Regions from separate parts of the Brucella sp. IR073 genome, predicted to be linked through region 1. Evidence: predicted binding sites of a transcription regulator. Region 1 holds the regulator's gene; the other holds the start of a gene.

Region 1 (4,418 bases):
CGGCGATGCGGCGCACCAGCGGCAGGGCGGCGACAGGCGCGGTGATGACCAGATCCTGCCCCTGCTGGAGCTGCAGGCCGACCTTGACGGCCACCTCCGCCAGACGGTCGAGCTTGACGGGATCGATGATTGCATCGCGGGAATGTATGGTCATGGCGCATCCGATCATTGAAATGGACGAAAGGCTTTCTTCATACTCCCGCAGACCGAAGCTGGCTACCCTCTCGCGCCAGTAGCCATCGCACCGCGCCCTCTGCTATAGTCGGCAGCGGATCAGGAAAGACCGACCCATGAAGAAACTTGCGTTCTGTGGTATCCTTCTCACCGCCGCGCTTACCGGATGCACGACGATGACGCCCGAGGAGCGGCGCGCCGCCGACATCCAGACCTGCCGCGCCTATGGCTTCCGGCCCAATACCGACGCGCTCGCCAACTGCCTGCTGCAACTCGATCTCGACCGGCGGGCAGCCCGCCGCGCGGCCTTCGACGAACCGTTCTACCGGCCGTTCGGGCCGCCGATGGTGATCTATCAGCCGTTTCCGGTGCGGGTGAGACCGCGGTAACAATCATATGTTGGCGGACAGCGCTTCCAACAAGAAGCAAATTGCTTCGGCGATTCCGTGCGCCGATATTATCCTACTGAAACGCCGGCTCAGGCCTGTCCTGTTTAAGCAGCAACTCACCGATCGCGTCGATGGGCTTGCGGCCTGAATCATAGCCCAGTTCGATTTGCGTGGAGGTCGTGGTGGTTCCCATGCGCACCGGGGCGGGGCCGGTCTGCCAGGCGACCGTCTCGACCCGTGCCGTCGGGGCGCGCGTCACGCGATCCCCCTTGGCGCGGGGGCCGAAGCCCTGGTCAGACGCAATGCTGGCGACCATCGTCCGGTCGACGGGCGAGGCCGTAGGAATCGGCACCGCACGCTCGTGGCCCAAGGCGGGCATTGCCGGCTTCAGCACATCGGCGGCGGCGATGAGGCGCGGGGTCTCGAGGATCGGCGTTTCGAGCGAGCCGTCGCGGCGGCGCTTCTCATAGAAGGCATTGCCGCCCGCCACCAGTACATAGTGCATGTTGCGATAGGGGAATTTCAGCCCGGCCGTGTGGAAGAACATGGCCTGCTTCACCTTGGGGTGCCGCTCGCCGCGCAGCACCGCATCCGCGGCTTCATCGAGTTCCGGGAGCGATTTCATCGGGCGGGAGAGCACGCCGGGCGCAAACTGGTTCTTCTGGCCGACGACGCCGCAGATCGTGTCCGGATATCTGCCGGAGGCCAGGCGGTTCATCACCACCGTTCCGACCGCGAGAAAGCCATCCTCGCTGGAGCGGTTCGATTCGAAATACATTGCCCGCTTGAGGCATTCCCTGTCTTTGGCGGTATAGGCGTAGGTTTTCTTGCCGCCAGCCGTATAGCCATAGCCCGACGCACTCGACTGCGAGACGGTTCCCTTGGCCGATTGGCCGGATCCGCTGCCCTTCGACGTCGTGCATCCCGTCATGACGACAGGCGCGATAATCGCACCGGCCACGGCCAGGATTTTCCAGTTTTCAGCGCTCTTCAAAAGCTCAGTCTCATGCTTGGACACCTCAACGAAGGCAGCCATGAGGACGCATGTTTTAGGCCAAAGAATGGCAACGAAGAAAAACGGCGGGATAAACATAATATCCTGCCGTTTTCCTAACTATTTCTTAATAATACTTACCAGTATAGTAATATTTACTTTTTATAAATCTTTCACTTTATTGGCGCTTTGCCACAATATTATCTACCCGAACGAGTAGCCGGCGCCCCGAACCGTGCGAATCGGATCGACGGCACGACCCGTATTGATGGCCTTGCGCAAACGCCCGACATGAACGTCCACCGTGCGGTCATCGACATAGATATCCGGCCCCCAGACACCGTCCAGCAACTGGCTGCGCGAAAAGACGCGGCCCGGCGACATCATGAAATATTCGAGCAGGCGAAATTCCGTGGGCCCTAAGCGGATTTCCCGGTCCTTGCGGTAGACGCGGTGCTGCTCGCGGTCGAGCACGAGGTCACCCACTTTCAGCACGTGGGAAAGCAGGCTCGGCTTGGCGCGGCGCAGCATCGCCTTGACGCGGGCGAGCAGTTCCGGGGTCGAGAAGGGCTTCACGACATAATCGTCCGCACCGACGCCAAGGCCTCGCACCCGCTCGCTCTCTTCGCCGCGCGCGGTCAGCATGATGATCGGCAGGCGCTCCGTTTCCACCCGCTGGCGCAGGCGGCGGCAAAGCTCGATGCCGGAGACGCCGGGCAGCATCCAGTCGAGGATCAGGAGATCAGGCACATTCTCGCGCAAGGCGATTTCCGCCTCGTCCCCGCGCAGGATAGTATCGACCAGATAGCCTTCCGCCTCGAGATTGTAACGCAGGAGGACGCTCAGCGCCTCCTCGTCTTCGACAACCGCGACTTTGGGTGCATGGGCCATTTCAGCAGTTCCTCATTAGAATATGCTTGTCGAAGCGGATATGCCGGCCCCCAAGGCATCCCCGCCACCCCCACCGGGCAGGGCTCGCACCCTCCTTCCCCCTTGCGGGGAGGGAGGGTGCGAGCTGGTTAAGCCCGCTTCGCCTCGTCCACGACGATGCCGTGGCTCAGATCTTCCTTCGGGCGATCGGGCGGCATCTGCTGGCCGGTGACGATGTAATAGACCGTCTCGGCGATATTGGTCGCATGGTCGCCGATGCGCTCGATGTTCTTGGCGCAGAAGAGAAGATGCGTGCAGGCCGAGATGTTGCGCGGGTCTTCCATCATATAGGTCAAGAGCTCGCGGAACAGCGAGGTGTACATGGCATCGATCTCGTCGTCGCGGTCGCGCACGATGTTGATCTGGGCGACCGAGCGCGATGCAAAGGCGTCGAGCACTTCCTTCAGCTGCGTCAGCGCCAGTTCGGCCAGCGTCTGCAGGCCGCGATAGACCTTGATCGGCTGGCGGGTATCCGACACGGCGGCGACGCGCTTGGCAATGTTCTTGCCGAGGTCGCCGACGCGCTCCAGATCGGAGGAGATGCGGATGGCGCCGATGATCTCGCGCAGGTCCGAGGCCATGGGCTGGCGCTTGGCGATGATGGTGACGGCGCGGTCGTCGATCTCGCGCTCGCTGGCGTCAAGGATCAGGTCATCGGAGATGACGCGCTGCGCGAGCGCGTTGTCGGCATTGACGATGGCCTCGACCGATTGCTCGACCATGCGCTCGGCATGGCCGCCCATCTCGGCGATCTTGTGCGCCAGGAACTTCAACTCCTCATCATAGGAGCGGACTGTGTGCTGGGATGGCATTTCGTTTGTCCTCAATTTCTTCCAGACCAGCCCGTCAGCCGAAGCGTCCGGTGATGTAATCCTGGGTGCGTTTTTCCTTGGGCGTCGTGAACATCATCTCGGTGTCGCCGACCTCGACCAGATTGCCCAGGTGGAACATGGCGGTGCGCTGCGACACGCGAGCCGCCTGCTGCATCGAGTGCGTCACGATGACGATGGTGTAGTTCTGGCGCAGCTCGTCGATCAGCTCTTCCACCTTGGCGGTGGCGATGGGGTCGAGCGCGGAGCAAGGCTCGTCCATCAAAATCACTTCCGGGCTCACCGCAATGGCACGGGCGATGCAGAGGCGCTGCTGCTGGCCCCCGGAAAGGCCGGTGCCGGCATCATGCAGACGATCCTTCACCTCTTCGAACAGGCTGGCGCGGCGCAGGCTGCTCTCCACGATTTCATCCAGCTCGTGACGGTTCTTGGCGAGGCCATGAATGCGCGGGCCGTAGGCAACATTCTCATAGATCGACTTGGGGAAAGGATTGGGCTTCTGGAAGACCATCCCCACACGCGCCCGAAGCTCGACGACGTCGATCTTCGGATCGTAGATATCCTCGCCGTCGAGGGTGATGTTGCCGGTCACGCGGCAGCCCTCGACCGTATCGTTCATGCGGTTGAGCGAGCGCAGGAAGGTGGACTTGCCGCAGCCGGAGGGGCCGATCAGCGCCGTCACCATCTTCTCGGGAATGTCGAGATCGACGTCGAACAGCGCTTGTTTCGCGCCGTAGAAGACGGAAACCTTCTCGCCCTTCATTTTGTTCTTGGCGGTGACAGCGTTCATCTTCTCCCCCACTGCTTTTTCGAGAGATCGTTCGGTCATCAGGTTCATTTCTTCACATCTCCCGGTTTACCAGCGGCGCTCGAAACGGCGGCGCAGGATGATGGCACCAATATTCATGACCGCGAGGAACAGGAGCAGCACGATGATAGCGCCGGACGTGCGCTCGACAAAGGCACGCTCCGCCTCATTGGCCCACATATAAATCTGCACCGGCAGCGCGGTCGAGGGATCGAGCGGCGTAGTCGGATAGCCGACGACGAAAGCGACCATGCCGATGAGCAGCAGCGGCGCGGTTTCGCCCAGCGCATGGG
Region 2 (4,418 bases), on a different contig from region 1:
CCCTGCCCCCGTCGCGCCGATCACGTCCTTCGCGCCGGGCACCGGAAAGGCCGCCACGGGCAGACCGCTGGCGATGGCCTCCAGCAGCACCAGCCCGAACGTGTCGGTCCGGCTGGGAAACACGAACACATCCGACCCGGCATAATAGCGGGCAAGCTCCTTGCCTTCCTTCTTGCCCACATAGACGGCATCGGGAAAACGAGCCTTCATCTCTTCCAGCACCGGCCCGTCGCCGACGACCAGCTTCGTTCCCGGCAGATCGAGCGAGAGGAAGGCCGGGAGGTTCTTTTCCGGCGCAACACGCCCGACGCAAAGAAAGACCGGATGCGGCAGGCCGAGATCGACCCGCGCGCGCGGCTTGAACAAGGCACGGTCGACGCCCCTCGTCCAGACTTTAAGATGCGTAAAGCCGCGCGCGGCAAGCTCGTCCCGGATCGACGGCGTCGGCACCAGCGTGCAGGCGGCGGCGTTATGAAAGCGCCGCAGAAACCCGTAGGACCATGACAGCGGCACCACCGGAAACCGCTCGGAAAGATATTCCGGAAAGCGGGTGTGGAAACTGGTGGTGAAGTGCCAGCCATTCTTGAGGCAGGCGCGCCGGGCCATGATGCCGAGCGGCCCTTCGGTCGCGATATGCACATAGGCCGGCTGGAGTTTGGCGAGCGCGGCGCGCACGGCGCCGGGATGAGTCAGCGCCAGCCGGATTTCCGGATAAGTCGGGCACGGGATCGAGCGGTAATCGGATGGCGATAGGATCGTCACCGCATAGCCGCGCGCCGTCATCAGGTCGCGCATATGAGTCAGCGTCCTGACGACCCCGTTCACTTGCGGATGCCAGGCGTCGGTGACGATGATAAGGCGCTTCATCAAGCCACGTTTGCCGGCCTTGGCAGGGAGCGCGCCGCCGGACGGCGGTCTTGGAGATCGATGACCGGCGCGAATCCGGCCTTCTCGCCGATGAGATGCGTCCACGAGATCAGCTCCATCGTCCCGTCGAAATGTTCGGCCACTGCCGTGCAACTCTCCACCCAATCGCCGGTGTTGATATATTCGACGCCGCCAATGGTCTCGATCGTGGCGTGGTGAATATGGCCGCAGATGACGCCGTCCACACCCGCGCGCCGCGCCTCCTCAGAGACAATGTCCTGAAACGCGCCGATGAAATTGACCGCCTTCTTGACGCGGAACTTCGCCCATTGCGAGAACGACCAGTAGCGAAGGCCCAGCAGGCGGCGCACCTTGTTCATGACTGTGTTGAAGGCAATGGCCGCGTCATAGGCCCAGTCGCCGAGATAGGCGATGAAGCGCGCATTACGCACCACCACATCGAACTGGTCGCCATGGATGACCAGGAATTTGCGCCCATCCGCGGTTTCGTGGATCGTGCGATCCATCACCTCGATGCCACCGAAATGCGTGCCCTGAAAATCGCGCAGGAATTCGTCGTGATTGCCGGCGATATAGATGATGCTGGCGCCCTTGCGGCTCTTGCGCAGGAGCTTCTGCACCACGTCATTATGCTCCTGTGGCCAATGCCAATTGCGCCGCAGCCGCCATCCATCAACGATGTCGCCGACGAGATAGATGGTCTCCGCATCGTGAAAGCGCAGGAAATCGAGCAGGAAATCTGCTTTCGCGCCCTTCGATCCCAGATGCACGTCCGAGATGAACAACGTGCGGTATTTCTTCGCCTCGTCATCCGCCTGCTTGCCCATCTCCAACTCCGTCCGTCTTTTGATGGTTCAATATTTGGCATGACTAAAAGCCGATTCATGTCACAAGCGTATGACGGCGCCTTTCGGGTCCCTCGCCCGCCTTGATTTCCACCGCGATTGAAAGTACCGCAAACATATCGAGGAGGAGCTCGAAAACTTCCATACGCAGGAGCTATGCGTGACACTTTCAGGCTTCGTTGCTTTTTCCACCGCTCTTGCGATTGCCGCGATCATTCCGGGACCGCAAATTGTCGCCATCGTCGCCCAGTCGGTTCGCTTTGGCTATAAACCGGCCGCCTGGCTGACAGCGGGCATGGTGATTGGCGACCTTCTTTATCTTGCGATGGCGCTGGCGGGGCTCGCCTATGTGGCGGAGGTTTTCACAGGGTTGCTCATCGTCATAAAATGGGCAGGTGTCGCCTATCTCTGTTTCCTCGCCGTGCAATTCTGGCGCGCCAAGCCGGAGGTCGAGGAAGCCGGGCCGGCCATGGCGCAGCGCAGCGGAAGCAGCCTGCTCTCGGGGATTCTGATCACGGTCGGCAACCCCAAATCGGTTCTCTTCTACGTGTCGATCCTGCCCACCGTTATCGACATCGCCACACTGCAATGGTCCGACGCCTTCGCACTCATAGCGCTGAGCGCCGTGATCCTGACGGTTACGCAATATCCTTTCGCGCTGGTCGGAGCCCGCGCCCGACGCAGCTTCCAATCTCCGAAAGCGCTGAAAATTATGAACCGCGGCGCAGCCCTGTGCATTGGCGGCGCGGCAGCGGCAATTGCAGCGCGGCAATAGGCGAGATCAAGCTCCCTGGCTTCTCTTATCCAAGGCATAGGAAACGGCGAAAACGCCGAGTCCCAGCACTGAAAGGGCAGCGCCGACATAGCCGGTGGCCGCGTAGCCATATCCATGAGCGATCACCAGTCCACCCAGCCAGGCGCCAAGTGCGTTGGCAATGTTGAAGGCGGAATGCATGGAGGCGGCGGCGAGCGTCTGACCGTCCCGCGCCACATCCATGAGCCGGGTCTGGATGGCCGGGCCTGCCGCGAAGGTGCAGCCGACGAGGAAGACGGCGAGCGATAGCAGAATCGGGCTCGCCGCCGTCAGGCCGAACATGGCCATGACGGCGACGTTGAACAGCAGCATTCCAAAGATCGTTCCCATCAGCGAACGGTCGGCGAAGCGGGTGCCAACGAGATTGCCTGCATTCATGCCCAGACCAAACAACGCCATGATGACAGGCACCATCGCCACCGGCATCGCGGCGACTTCCGTTGCCGTCGCCGCGATATAGCTAAAGATAGAGAACATCCCGCCGAAACCGCTTGCCGCCACCGCCAAGGTCAACAGCACTTGCGGGTGGGTAAAGGCAGCGAGTTCCCGCAAGACTCCGGCGCGCCCTTGGCTGGTGTCGCGCGGCAGATAGAGGAACAGCAGGACGATAGTGACGATGCCAATCGCGCCCACCGAAAAGAACATGACGCGCCAGTCGAGAACCTGCCCGAAAAGCGCCATCGCCGGCGTGCCGATAAGGGTTGCGACGGTCAGGCCCAGCATCACATAGCCGACGGCCCTTGCCCGCCTGTCGAGCGGCACCAGCGAAGCGGCCACCAGCGCGGCGACACCGAAATAGGCGCCATGCGGCAAGCCGGTCACAAAGCGCAGAATGATGAAGGTGGAGAAAGACGGAGCGATGGCGCTGAAGAGGTTTCCGGCAGCAAACACCCCCATCAGGACCAGCAGCAATGTCCGGCGCGAGCGCCCCGCCCCGATCATGGCGATGATAGGCGCGCCGATCACCACGCCCAGCGCATAGGCGCTGATGGCATAGCCCGCTTCCGGCAGGGTCACGCCGAAGCTGCGCGCCACATCGGGCAGCAGCCCCATGATCGCGAATTCCCCGGTTCCTATTCCAAAACCGCCGCAAGCAAGCGCCAGAATGACGAGCGTGAGTTGGAAGGCGTTAAGCTGCGATGAAGACGAAAGCTCGGGGTTCGCGGAGAGTGAACTGCGCACGGGAAAATGCCTGATTCGAAGCGACGCAGGCCAGGTGGAACCGGACCTGCGCGGGTAAGGATGGAGCGGGGAATCCCGCCTTTGGGACGGCTCCCTTTACACCTATTCGCTGCCTTGCGTAATGGGCTTCCCCCATTGGCCCGCCCTAAAAACGCCCCAGAAATAAAGCTTATTGCTTCGTCTTCCATGCTGGAGTGCCCCCAGGATGAATGCTTCGGTTCGCTGGAAATTCGGGCGCAGACAATCGCGATCGGGCCGCCTGACGGCTATCATCGCAGCCGCCCTCATGCTCTTGCCTTTGCCGGCCCTTGCCGCCCGGCGCTTCGACGTTCCGATAACGGCGCATGTCCTGCCTGATGGCAATGTGCGGTTCACCGTTCCTGTCCGCATCGGCGATGGCAGGCCGATGGCCGCAATGCTCGACACCGGCTCCTTCGGCTTGCGCGTGCTGTCGCGGGCGCTCGCGCCCCATCAATATGAGCCGACCGGCATAGTTAGAAGATACGACTTCCAGAGCGGCGTCGTGCTGACCGGGCCGCTCGCATGGACAAAGGCGCAGATCGGCACGCCCGGCCCCCGCATACCGGCCACCATTCAAGTTGTCCGCTCTATAGAATGCAGCAATGCCAAACCGCGTTGCCCCGCCGCAAGGCTGAGCCCGGCAGAATATGGATTGGGCGGGGACGGCA

The links. Region 1 encodes PhoB, which activates phosphate uptake and scavenging genes when phosphate is short. Its sites were predicted from a motif close to TGTCATNNANCTGTCAT; they were not measured.
Positions count from the first base shown of each region.
Region 2: a site for PhoB is predicted at 1,775-1,791, ahead of ACOWVG_RS18430 (UDP-2,3-diacylglucosamine diphosphatase). Genes of this name have one in related genera too.

Region 1 covers NZ_JBAKHD010000002.1:286,288-290,705, forward strand. The annotation lists gene ACOWVG_RS05130 (aminopeptidase) at 1-154, opposite strand, end outside; gene ACOWVG_RS05135 (hypothetical protein) at 291-563, shown strand; gene ACOWVG_RS05140 (cell wall hydrolase) at 637-1,599, opposite strand; gene phoB (phosphate regulon transcriptional regulator PhoB) at 1,762-2,448, opposite strand; gene phoU (phosphate signaling complex protein PhoU) at 2,577-3,299, opposite strand; gene pstB (phosphate ABC transporter ATP-binding protein PstB) at 3,334-4,107, opposite strand; gene pstA (phosphate ABC transporter permease PstA) at 4,174-4,418, opposite strand, start outside.
Region 2 covers NZ_JBAKHD010000013.1:33,898-38,315, forward strand. The annotation lists gene ACOWVG_RS18425 (glycosyltransferase family 4 protein) at 1-867, opposite strand, end outside; gene ACOWVG_RS18430 (UDP-2,3-diacylglucosamine diphosphatase) at 867-1,715, opposite strand; gene ACOWVG_RS18435 (LysE family translocator) at 1,894-2,508, shown strand; gene ACOWVG_RS18440 (MFS transporter) at 2,515-3,729, opposite strand; gene ACOWVG_RS18445 (hypothetical protein) at 3,935-4,418, shown strand, end outside.